Regions from separate parts of the Pseudomonas baltica genome, predicted to be linked through region 2. Evidence: predicted binding sites of a transcription regulator. Region 2 holds the regulator's gene; the other holds the start of a gene.

Region 1 (5,979 bases), 1.1 Mb from region 2:
GCCTGAAGAAGAGTTCCTGATGATGATTTCCGACATCGAAATGCCGGAAATGGACGGCTACACCCTCACAGCCGAAGTCCGCGCGGATTCGCGCATGCAGAAACTGCACATCGTCCTGCATACTTCCCTGTCGGGTGTGTTTAATCAGGCTATGGTCAAGAAGGTCGGTGCCGACGATTTCCTGGCCAAGTTCCGGCCTGACGATCTGGCATCCCGAGTCGTGGAACGCATCAAGCTTCACGAATAATGTCCACGAATAACGGCCCGGGGTTCGCCCCGGCCGAATAAACGATTTAAAGAGGCGGTACCTGTGTCGACGGCTAATGCGGATTTTGATCAGTTCCGAGTATTCCTGGAGAAAGCCTGTGGCATTCTGTTGGGTGACAACAAGCAGTATCTGGTCTCCAGCCGTCTCAACAAGCTCATGGAACAGCAGGGCATCAAGACGCTGACCGAGCTGGTGCAGCGCGTCACTGCGCAGCCACGCAGCGGTCTGCGCGAGTTGGTGGTGGATGCCATGACCACCAACGAAACCCTGTGGTTTCGCGATACCTATCCTTTTGAAGTGATGAAGAACAAGGTGATTCCGGAGGCCATCAAGGCTGCGCCGGGGGCACGCTTGCGGGTCTGGTCGGCGGCGTGTTCGTCGGGGCAGGAACCCTACTCGCTGTCGATGACTTTCGATGAATTCGAGCGCAGCAATCCAGGCCAGTTGAAAATGGGCGCGCAGATCGTCGCCACCGATCTGTCGGGCACGATGCTCACCAACTGCAAGAGCGGTGAGTACGACAGCCTGGCACTGGGGCGCGGCTTGTCGCCGGATCGTCTGCAGCGCTACTTCGATCCCAAGGGCGGTGGTCGCTACGCGATCAAGGCGCCGATTCGCAGTCGCGTGGAGTTTCGCTCGTTCAACCTGCTGGACAGTTATGCCAGCCTGGGCAAGTTCGATATCGTCTTTTGCCGCAACGTGCTGATCTACTTTTCCGCGCAGGTGAAAAAGGACATCCTCATGCGTATCCATGGCACCCTCAAGCCGGGCGGCTATCTGTTTCTGGGGGCCAGCGAGGCGCTCAATGGCTTGCCGGATCATTACCAGATGGTCCAGTGCAGTCCGGGGATCATCTACCAGGCTAAATGACCCACCGCATCACCCCCCCCTGTGGGAGCCCGATTGCGCATCAGGCGGCGAAGCTGTTAAAGGCTTCGCCGCCTGACGCGCAATCGGGCTCCCACAAATGTTTTCAGGTAGCAGTAAAAATGGCGTCAAAACTGACGCGGGCATTGCCGCTTTGCCGTCACGTGGCGGAATCGGATTGCCGCTTTTCTGGCATTGCCGCCCTCATTGCCGTACTGGCGATCTGCTCTAACCCCTCTAGATCAAGCCTTTCCAGACTTTATGAAAGTTGGCACAGGCATTGCTATATCTCTGACAAGAGAATCAGCTCTGCCGCGAAGGGTTTCAGACATGAGCATCAGTTTCGACAAAGCGCTCGGCATCAGCGAACAGGCATTGAAGTTCAGGGCCCAGCGCGCCGAGGTCCTGGCCAACAACATCGCCAACGCCGATACCCCGAACTACAAGGCTCGGGATCTGGACTTCGCCGCTGTCCTCAAGCAGCAGAGCGATACCACCAGCAATGGCGCCTTCAGCCTGGAAACCACCGACGCCCGTCATATCGACGCTTCCGGCGTCAACAGTGGTGGCGATCCGGCGCTGATGTACCGCATTTCGACTCAACCGTCGCTGGACCAGAACACCGTCGACTCGCAGATCGAGCAATCGAACTACGCGCAGAACTCGGTGGACTTTCAGGCCAGCTTCACTTTGTTAAACAGTAAATTCAAAGGGCTGATCTCGGCCCTGCGCGGGGATTAAGCCATGTCTCTAGCCAGCGTTTTCAACATTGCCGGTACTGGCATGAGTGCTCAGACCACTCGCCTGAATACCGTCGCCAGTAACATCGCCAACGCCGAGACCGTCTCGTCGAGCATCGACAAGACCTACCGTGCGCGCCACCCCGTATTCGCCACCATGTTCCAGAACGCTCAGGGCAACGGCGACAGCGGTTCGCTGTTCGCCGACTCCGACTCGTCGGGCGCCGGTGTGCAGGTATCGGGTGTGGTCGAAGATCAGAGCAACCTGGAAGCGCGCTACGAGCCCAGCTCGCCGGCCGCCAACAAGGATGGCTATGTGTATTACCCGAACGTGAACGTGGTTGAAGAGATGGCGGACATGATTTCCGCCAGCCGCTCCTTCCAGACCAATGCGGACATTATGAACACCGCGAAAACCATGATGCAGAAGGTCCTGACCCTCGGTCAGTGATAGGGGCGCAAAAGCATGACGACGACTTCAACCACGGCAACTGGCGCCGCCGCACTGGCCCAGTACCAAGCGACTACCAGCACCACCGACCCGTCTACCGGCACCGCCGGCAGCGCGTTGGGCAAAGATGCGTTCCTGCAATTGCTGGTCACCCAGCTCAAGAATCAGGACCCGCTCAGCCCTACGGACAACACTCAGTTCGTGTCGCAGATGGCCCAGTTCAGCAGCCTTGAAAGCATGCAGAACCTCAACACCACGGTCGACAGCCTGGCCACCACCTACCAATCGTCGCAGGCGCTGCAAGCCTCCTCGCTGGTCGGTCGCTCGGTGGTCGTGGCAAGCGACACGGCCGTGCTCGATCCCACCAAGGGCATCACCGGTACGGTGGCCGTCACCGGTGCCAGCACCGCGACGACCGTGGGTGTGTACGACAGCACCGGCAGCCTGGTCGATACCATCGATCTGGGTGTCCAGTCCACCGGCAACTCCGCCTTTACCTGGGATGGCCTCAACTCCTCGGGTGTTGCCGAGCCTGCCGGTAACTACAGCTTCAAGGCCACGACGACCCTCGATGGTGTCGCTACGGCTGCAACGACGTACCTGCCTGCCACGGTCAGCAGTGTGACCATGGCAACCACCAGTGGTGGTGAAATGACCCTTAATCTCGCTGGGGGCAGCAGCGTGGCCCTCTCGAAAGTCCAGACGATCGCCAATTAACGGCCGGCTCACCGCCGCAGGAGTAGCAGCATGTCTTTCAATATCGGTCTCAGCGGTCTGGCGGCAGCCAACAAAGCGCTGGATGTAACAGGCAACAACATCGCCAACGTCGCCACCACTGGCTTCAAGGCGTCGCGCACGGAATTCGCCGACCAGTATGCCGCCTCGATCAAGGCCACGGCAGGTAGCACCACCGTCGGCAGCGGCGTGCAGACCCAATCAGTGGCACAGTTGTTCAACCAGGGCAACATCAGCACCACCGACCAGAGCCTCGACCTGGCCATCAACGGTGACGGTTTCTTTACCATGAGCGACAACGGCACCAAGGTCTACACCCGTGCCGGTGCGTTTTCCAGCGACAAGTCGGGCTACATCGTCGACAGCTCGGGCGCCAACCTGCAAGGCTACTCGGTGGATGCCAACGGCACCCTGCAGACGGGTGTGCTCAGCAATCTGAAGATTGATACCTCGAACCTCAGCCCCAAGCCCACGTCGACCATGTCCGAGACGCTGAACCTCAACTCCAGCGCGGCGACGCCGACCGTGACCCCGTTCGACGCCACTAACGTCAACAGCTACAACTTTACCTACAACACCGAAATCTTCGACAGCCAGGGTAACTCGCACCAGCTGAACCAGTATTTCGCCAAGGATTCCAGCAACAACTGGACCATGTACACCACGGTCGATGGTCGCAACCCGACCGACCCGACCAATACCACCACTGGTACCGATCCGCTGGTCAACCCGATCAGCTTCACGTCCTCGGGTGCGTTGGATACCGCCAACATCACCACGCCGGTTTCGCCTGCCGCGGCTGGCCTGAGCGTGGTCAACGGTGTGTTCAGCCTGGCTAACTGGAGCCCTGCCACGCAGAATGCCGCCGGTACTTGGGTCAGCAACGGTTCGACTGCGTCAGCGGCTATCACCCTGGACATGACCTCCGTCACCCAGTACAACGCGACGTCGGCCGTTACCGCCAAGACGCAAGACGGCTACGCCACCGGCGAGCTGTCGAGCCTGAGCGTGGACTCCTCCGGTTCGCTGTTCGCCACCTTCACCAACGGCCAGAGCAAGACCATCGGCCAGGTGGCAATCGCCAACTTCGCCAACGTCCAGGGCCTGACGCCGATCGGCGGCACCAAGTGGAAAGAGTCGTACGCGTCGGGCGTGCCGGTCATCGGTACGCCGGAAACCGGGACCTTGGGCAGCATCCAGTCCAACGCGCTGGAAGACTCCAACGTCGACCTGACCTCGGAGCTGGTCAACCTGATCAAGGAACAAAGCAACTATCAGGCGAACGCCAAGACTATCTCGACTCAAAGCACCATCATGCAGACGCTGATCCAGTCGGTGTAATCGACCCGCTCTGAAAACCCTGCGGGAGCGACCCCGGTCGCTCCCGCAATGGGATTTGCACTGCCTCGTATAACGCGTCAAAAAAACCGACGGCGGTAGTTTGCCGCTCCTGGCAACAGGGCGCCGTATTTCCGTCTTGATACAGCTCACCATTCCCTCGCTCCAATGCGCAATCCTTCTAAATCAAGGCTTGTAGCGGTCTTTTCAAAGTTGGCCCACTAATTGCTCTAGCACTGTTATCGATTCGCTAACCGGCAGTCGCCCGTCACCGGAGATACAGTGTGGACAAATTACTTTATGTAGCCATGACCGGCGCCAGCCAGAACGCGCTCGCGCAGAAGGTGCACGCCAACAACCTGGCCAACGTTTCCACCAATGGCTTCCAGCGCGATCTGGAGCAGGCGCGTTCGATGCCGGTATTCGGCGACACCTTTCCCTCGCGCGCCTATGCCATGACCGAGCGCCCGGCGACCGATTTTCAGCCCGGCGCCATGATCGAAACAGGCCGTGACCTCGACATTGCCGTCAGCGGCAGTGGCGGTGATGGCTGGATCGCGGTGCAGACCCCGGATGGCAAGGAAGCCTATACCCGCTCGGCGAGCCTCAACATCGATGCCCTGGGCGTGTTGCGCACCGGCAGCGGCTTGCCGGTCATGGGCAACGGCGGGCCGATTGCGGTGCCGCCGGATGAGAAGATCGAGATCGGCAGCGACGGCACCATCAGCGTCCGCGGCATGGGGCAGTCGCCTCAGGCCTTGGCGCAGGTAGACCGCATCAAGCTGGTCAAACCCGACCTCAAGAACATGACCAAGGGTGTCGATGGCCTGATCCATACCGCTGACGGCAAGGCTGCCCCGGTGAATGCCGACGTGCAAGTGACGTCCGGCTTTCTGGAGGCGAGCAACGTCAACGCCGTGGAAGAGATGACGTCGGTGCTGGAGCTTTCGAAGCAATTTGAAATGCACATCAAAATGATGTCCACGGCCAAGGAAGATGACCAGGCCATGGCCCGCGTTTTGCAATCTTAAGAATTATCTGAAACCCGCGCCGACGAACCGGCGCCCGAGGAGACGAATACCATGCTTCCAGCACTTTGGGTCAGCAAGACCGGCCTTCAAGCCCAGGACTTGAACCTCACTACCATTTCCAACAACCTGGCCAACGTATCGACCACGGGCTTCAAACGTGATCGCGCCGAATTCCAGGATCTGCTGTACCAGATCAAACGCCAGCCAGGCGCTCAGTCCACCGCAGACACCGAGCTGCCATCGGGCCTGCAGGTCGGTACCGGTGTGCGCATCGTCGGCACGCAGAAGAACTTCACCGCAGGTTCCCTGCAAACCACCGATCAGCCGCTGGACCTGGCCGTCAACGGTCACGGTTTCTTCCAGATCACCCAGCCGGACGGCACCACCGCCTACACCCGCGACGGCACCTTCCACCTGGATTCCACTGGCCAGATCGTCACTTCCAGCGGCATGGCGTTGAACCCGGCCATCGTCGTGCCTAGCGATGCCCAGACCTTCACCGTCGGCACCGACGGCACCGTGTCGGTCACCGTGCCTGGCAGCGCCGCC
Region 2 (5,979 bases):
CTGGGCGTAGCGCATCTAGTACAAGGGCGCGAAGACAAGCGCGTGGTTCTCGAACAATTGATGGCCGAACTGGGTCTGAGTTACGAACAAGTCGCCTATCTGGGCGACGACCTGCCCGACCTGCCGGCCATTCGCCGCGTTGGGTTGGGCATGACCGTACCCAACGCTGCACCTTTCGTGCGCCAGCATGCCCATGGGGTCACCCAGGCGCGCGGCGGTGAAGGCGCTGCCCGCGAGTTCTGCGAGTTGATCCTGCAAGCGCAGGGCAACCTCGATGCGGCTTACGCCGACTACCTGTAGAGTCAGATATGCCGAGCAAAAAGTTTCGCAACATTCTATTAATGTGTGCCTTGGCGGCCGTGCTGGTCGCCGTGGGTTACTGGAATATCAGCCCCGAACGGCTGCTGGACCCGCAGGCCGCCGCACAGGCCGATCCGACCCAGATCGACTATTACGCGACCAACGCCCACACCGTGCAGTTCAACCTCGAAGGCAAGCGCCAGTATGAAATGACCGGGGCCAAGGTCGAGCATATGAAGGTCAGCCAGATCACCTACGTGACCACGCCCGACGTCTACATGTACCGTGGCACCGAGTTCCCCTGGCACATCCAGAGCGTACGCGCCGAGGTCAATCCGGACGGCACTCAGGTCGAGCTGATCGAGAACGTCAGGGTTGCCCGTACCGACGAAAAGAAACGCACCACTATCATCACCGGTCCGCGCATGACTGTCTTCCCGCAGAAGCAATATGCGCAAACCGAGCAAAACGTTAGAATCGAAGCTGCCGGCAGTGTCACCACGGCGACAGGGATGAAGGCGTACTTGAACGACAGCAGGATGAACCTGCTATCCAACGTAAGAGGACAGTATGAGGCTCGTTAAAACCCTCCCTTTTTTGCTCAGCCTGAGCGCAGCACTGGGAAGCGCGAGCGCCTGGGCTCTGCCGACAGACCGCGATCAGCCTATTCATATTCAGTCCGATGACGCGCAGATCGATGACAAACAAGGCGTTGCGACCTACAAGGGCAACGTGATCATCACTCAGGGTACGCTGAAGATCACTGGCAACACGGTGACCATCACTCGCGCCGCCAACGGTGACGTCGACGTGTTCACGGCCGTCGGCAACCTGGCCTATTACGAGCAGAAGCCGCAGGTCGACAAGCCTATCGTTCAGGCCTGGGGCGTCACCATCCAGTACTTTGCGCCGCAAAACCGTATCGTGCTGATCGACAAGGCCAAGGTCATCAATGATGGCAACACCTCCGAAGGCGAGAAGATCGTCTACGACACCGTCAAGCAGGTGGTCAACGCTGGCCGTGGCAATGGCTCCAAGATCACTGCGCCGCGCCCTCGTATCGACATGGTGATCCAGCCGAAGAACAAGCCTGCCGACCAGAAGGCCAATTAATGGCGACCCTCAAAGCACAACACCTGGCCAAGGCCTACAAGGGCCGGCAAGTCGTGCGCGATGTCAGCCTGTCGATCGACAGCGGACAGATCGTAGGCCTGCTGGGCCCCAACGGCGCGGGCAAGACCACGTGCTTCTACATGATCGTCGGCCTGGTTCAGGCCGACCAAGGGCGCGTGCTGATCGACGACCTCGACGTCAGCCACCAGCCCATGCACGGTCGCGCCAAGTCCGGTATCGGCTATCTGCCGCAGGAAGCTTCGATCTTTCGCAAGCTCTCGGTCGCCGACAACATCATGGCCATCCTCGAGACCCGCAAGGAGCTCGACGGCGATGCCCGGCGCAAGGAACTCGAAAGCCTCTTGCAGGAATTCCACATTACCCACATCCGTGACAACCTCGGCATGAGTCTGTCCGGCGGCGAACGCCGCCGCGTGGAGATTGCCCGGGCCCTGGCCACGGCGCCCAAGTTCATCCTGCTGGACGAACCCTTCGCGGGCGTGGACCCTATCTCGGTCGGCGACATCAAGCAGATCATCCACCACCTCAAGGCCAAGGGCATCGGCGTTCTGATCACCGACCACAACGTACGTGAGACGCTGGACATCTGCGAAACCGCATACATCGTCAGCGATGGGCAACTGATTGCCGAAGGCAACGCAGCCGCTATCATGGCCAATGAGCTGGTCAAGGAAGTGTACCTCGGGCACGAGTTCCGCCTGTAGAAGTCCCCGCGCCCGGAGCGTTTTCCGCGGTCCTCCAAACCTTTTGGTTTAAATTGGACAAACGCTCTAGGCAAACACTCGGGTTTCAGGCATATAATTTGCTTACGACATAAAGCCGGGCGCTTCGGCGCCTTGTAGTGGATGGCGCTCTGCGCCGGCGAATAAGGTGTTAAGCCCCAGCCATGAAACCATCGCTCGTCCTAAGAATGGGCCAGCAACTGACGATGACACCGCAGTTGCAACAGGCCATCCGCCTTCTCCAGCTATCGACTCTGGATCTCCAACAGGAAATCCAGGAAGCGCTGGAATCCAATCCTATGCTCGAACGCCAGGAGGAAGGTGACGACTTCGATAACAGCGATCCGCTGGCGGACAATATCGAGCAGAAAACCACGCCGGACATCCAGGAGCCCACGTTCGAGAGCAGCGCCCCTACCGTCGACAACCTCGAAGAAGGCGAATGGGGAGAGCGTATTCCCAACGAGCTGCCGGTCGATACCGCCTGGGAAGACATCTACCAAACCAGCGCCAGCAACCTGCCCAGCAATGACGATGACGAGTGGGACTTCACCACCCGTACCTCGGCTGGCGAGAGCCTGCAGAGCCATTTGCTCTGGCAATTGAACCTCGCGCCGATGTCGGATACCGATCGTTTGATCGCCGTGACCCTGATCGACTGCATCAACAACCAGGGCTACCTGGACGAGACCTTGCAGGAAGTCTGCGACTCGTTCGACCCGGAGCTCGATATCGAGCTCGACGAGGTTGAAGCCGTTCTCCACCGCATCCAGCAATTCGAGCCGTCCGGGATCGGCGCGCGCAACCTCAGCGAATGCCTGCTACTGCAATTGCGCCAGTTGCCCCCGCGCACTCGCTGGCTGGCGGAAGCGCAGCGCTTGGTCACTGACTTCATCGACATGCTCGGCAGCCGCGATTACAGCCAGCTGATGCGCCGCATGAAGCTCAAGGAAGACGAACTGCGCCAGGTCATCGAACTGGTCCAGAGCCTCAACCCACGCCCAGGCTCGCAGATCGAATCTTCCGAACCCGAATACGTGGTCCCTGACGTCATCGTGCGCAAGGACAACGAGCGCTGGCTGGTCGAGCTAAACCAGGAAAGCGTGCCGCGCCTGCGGGTCAACCCTCAGTACGCAGGCTTTGTCCGCCGCGCCGATACCAGCGCCGACAATACCTTCATGCGTAACCAGCTGCAGGAAGCCCGCTGGTTCATCAAGAGCCTGCAGAGCCGCAACGAGACCCTGATGAAGGTCGCCACGCAGATCGTCGAGCACCAACGCGGCTTCCTGGACTACGGCGACGAGGCCATGAAGCCGCTGGTCCTCCACGATATCGCCGAAGCGGTCGGCATGCACGAATCGACGATTTCACGGGTCACCACGCAGAAATACATGCACACGCCCCGCGGCATCTATGAATTGAAATACTTTTTTTCAAGCCATGTCAGCACCTCCGAAGGCGGTGAATGCTCGTCTACGGCGATTCGGGCAATCATCAAGAAACTGGTCGCAGCGGAAAATCAGAAAAAGCCATTGAGCGACAGCAAGATCGCTGGTTTACTGGAGGCACAAGGCATCCAGGTAGCACGTCGCACCGTCGCCAAGTATCGCGAGTCTTTGGGAATCGCTCCCTCCAGCGAACGCAAGCGGTTGATGTAGCGCCTGGATGCGCCACAGCGTTCCAGTGGCAGGCCTTCAGCCTGTCTCTTTATGCACTGGCAATAAGGAGAAGCGGTATGCAAGTCAACATCAGTGGACACCAACTGGATGTGACCGAGCCCATGCGCAGCTACGTAGGCGAAAAACTCGCCAAACTTGAGCGGCACGTCGGCAAGATTACCAACGTGCAGGTGATCATGGAGGTCGAGAAGCTGAAACAGAAAATCGAAGCCACCCTGCACGTCGCTGGCGCCAAGGATATCGTTGCCAATGCCGAACATGATGACATGTACGCTGCCATCGACCTGCTGACCGACAAGCTCGACCGACAATTGCTCAAGCATAAGGAAAAACAGCTAAGCCAGCTTCAAGGTGCTGCTGCTCGCTGATACCCCAACCCATGATCCGACTTGAAAATATCCTGACCCCTGGCCGTTCCCTCGTGAACGTGCTGGGGAGCAGTAAAAAAAACGCCATCGAAAAGATCGCCGATCTGATCGCTGAACAGGTGCCCGCGCTGCCTCAGCAGACCGTGTACGAAGCGTTGCTTGCCCGTGAAAAACTCGGCTCGACCGGTTTTGGCAACGGTATCGCCATCCCCCATTGCCGCCTGAAGGGTTGTGACGCGCCCATCAGTGCCCTGCTCCATTTGCAACACGCCATAGATTTCGATGCAATCGACGGCGAGCCGGTGGATCTGTTGTTCGTGTTGTTGGTGCCCGAGGCTGCCACCGACGCACACCTCGAATTGCTCCGCCAGATCGCCAGCATGCTCGATCGAAAGGAAGTTCGTGACAACCTACGCAAGGCCAGCAGTAGCGAGGCCCTGTACCAAGTCGTGTTGGACGCCCAGAACGGTCAGTAATCATGCGTTTGATCATCGTCAGCGGTCGCTCCGGCTCCGGCAAGAGCACAGCCCTGGATGTACTGGAAGACAACGGCTTCTACTGCATCGATAATCTGCCGGCCGGCTTGCTGCCCGAGCTGGCGGAGCGCGCACTGATCCATACCGAACTGGCCCAGCCACTGGTAGCCGTCTCCATCGATGCCCGCAATCTGCCCAGCCATCTGAGCCGCTTCCCGGAGCTGCTCGATGAAGTCCGCGGCCGTCATATCCAGTGCGACGTGCTTTATCTGGATGCCGACGAAGAGACACTGCTCAAACGCTTTTCCGAAACTCGCCGGCGACACCCGCTGAGCAGCGCCAATCGCTCCCTCGCCGAAGCCATTCGTGTCGAAAGCGATCTGCTGGGGCCGATTGCAGACCTCTCCGACCTCAAGATCAACACCACCAGCCTCAACCTCTATCAGCTGCGCGACATCATCAAACTGCGGCTGCTGGACAAACCCGAAGCGGGCACGGCTTTCCTGTTCGAGTCCTTCGGGTTCAAACGCGGAATGCCGGTTGACGCCGACGTGGTCTTTGACGTGCGCTGCCTGCCCAACCCCTACTGGAAGCCCGAATTGCGCGAGCAATCGGGGCTGGATCAACCGGTGGCCGACTACCTGGCCGCTCAGCCGGATGTCGAAGAGATGTTCCAGGACATCTCCGGCTACCTGCTCAAATGGCTGCCGCGCTTTGCCGCCAGCAACCGTGCTTACGTGACGATCGCCATCGGCTGCACCGGCGGGCACCATCGTTCGGTATATCTCACCGAACGCTTGGGCAAGCTGCTGCAACCTGCCCTCAAGAATGTCCAGGTCCGCCACCGCGACCTCAGCTGAAAGGACCCACCCCGCGATGCCCGCTCTTGAAATCACCATTATCAACAAGCTTGGCTTGCATGCCCGCGCGGCCGCCAAGTTCGTCGGCGTCGCCGGCCGTTTTCCCTGTCAGGTCCGTGTCGGCCGCACCCCTGAGACCATGGTCGATGGTAAAAGCATCATGGCCGTGATGATGCTGGCAGCCGGCAAAGGCACACAGATCCACCTGAGCACCGAGGGTGAGCAGGAGCAGGACGCTCTGGATGGATTGGTGAAACTGATAAACGACAAGTTCGACGAAGGCGAATAATACCGTGCCCACACAGGATTGATTTGCGCCCTTCCCCGCTAACCCAAAGCGGTATCCATCAGCATCATCAGGCAGAACCCTACGCACAGGCCTGCGCTGGCCAGTCGATGGTGGCCGTTGGCCCGGGATTCGGGGATGATTTCCTGGGTCA

What was found. The regulator sigma-54, encoded in region 2, starts transcription at its own class of promoters, with help from an activator protein. The targets are predictions, from matches to a motif close to ANTGGCATNNANNTTGCTNT.
Region 1: REH34_RS06150 (flagellar basal body rod protein FlgF) is a predicted target of sigma-54. The motif match lies at 4,612-4,631, and genes of this name have one in related genera.

The regions. Positions count from the first base shown of each region.
Region 1 covers NZ_CP134771.1:1,417,614-1,423,592, reverse strand. Annotated here, with positions in the region: gene REH34_RS06180 (chemotaxis protein CheV) at 1-247, shown strand, start outside; gene cheR (protein-glutamate O-methyltransferase CheR) at 311-1,138, shown strand; gene flgB (flagellar basal body rod protein FlgB) at 1,466-1,876, shown strand; gene flgC (flagellar basal body rod protein FlgC) at 1,880-2,326, shown strand; gene REH34_RS06160 (flagellar hook assembly protein FlgD) at 2,342-3,043, shown strand; gene flgE (flagellar hook protein FlgE) at 3,074-4,402, shown strand; gene REH34_RS06150 (flagellar basal body rod protein FlgF) at 4,684-5,430, shown strand; gene flgG (flagellar basal-body rod protein FlgG) at 5,482-5,979, shown strand, end outside.
Region 2 covers NZ_CP134771.1:2,510,648-2,516,626, forward strand. Annotated here, with positions in the region: gene REH34_RS11085 (HAD family hydrolase) at 1-300, shown strand, start outside; gene lptC (LPS export ABC transporter periplasmic protein LptC) at 309-884, shown strand; gene lptA (lipopolysaccharide transport periplasmic protein LptA) at 871-1,413, shown strand; gene lptB (LPS export ABC transporter ATP-binding protein) at 1,413-2,138, shown strand; gene REH34_RS11105 (RNA polymerase factor sigma-54) at 2,321-3,814, shown strand; gene hpf (ribosome hibernation-promoting factor, HPF/YfiA family) at 3,892-4,203, shown strand; gene ptsN (PTS IIA-like nitrogen regulatory protein PtsN) at 4,215-4,679, shown strand; gene rapZ (RNase adapter RapZ) at 4,682-5,539, shown strand; gene REH34_RS11125 (HPr family phosphocarrier protein) at 5,556-5,828, shown strand; gene REH34_RS11130 (ZIP family metal transporter) at 5,867-5,979, opposite strand, start outside.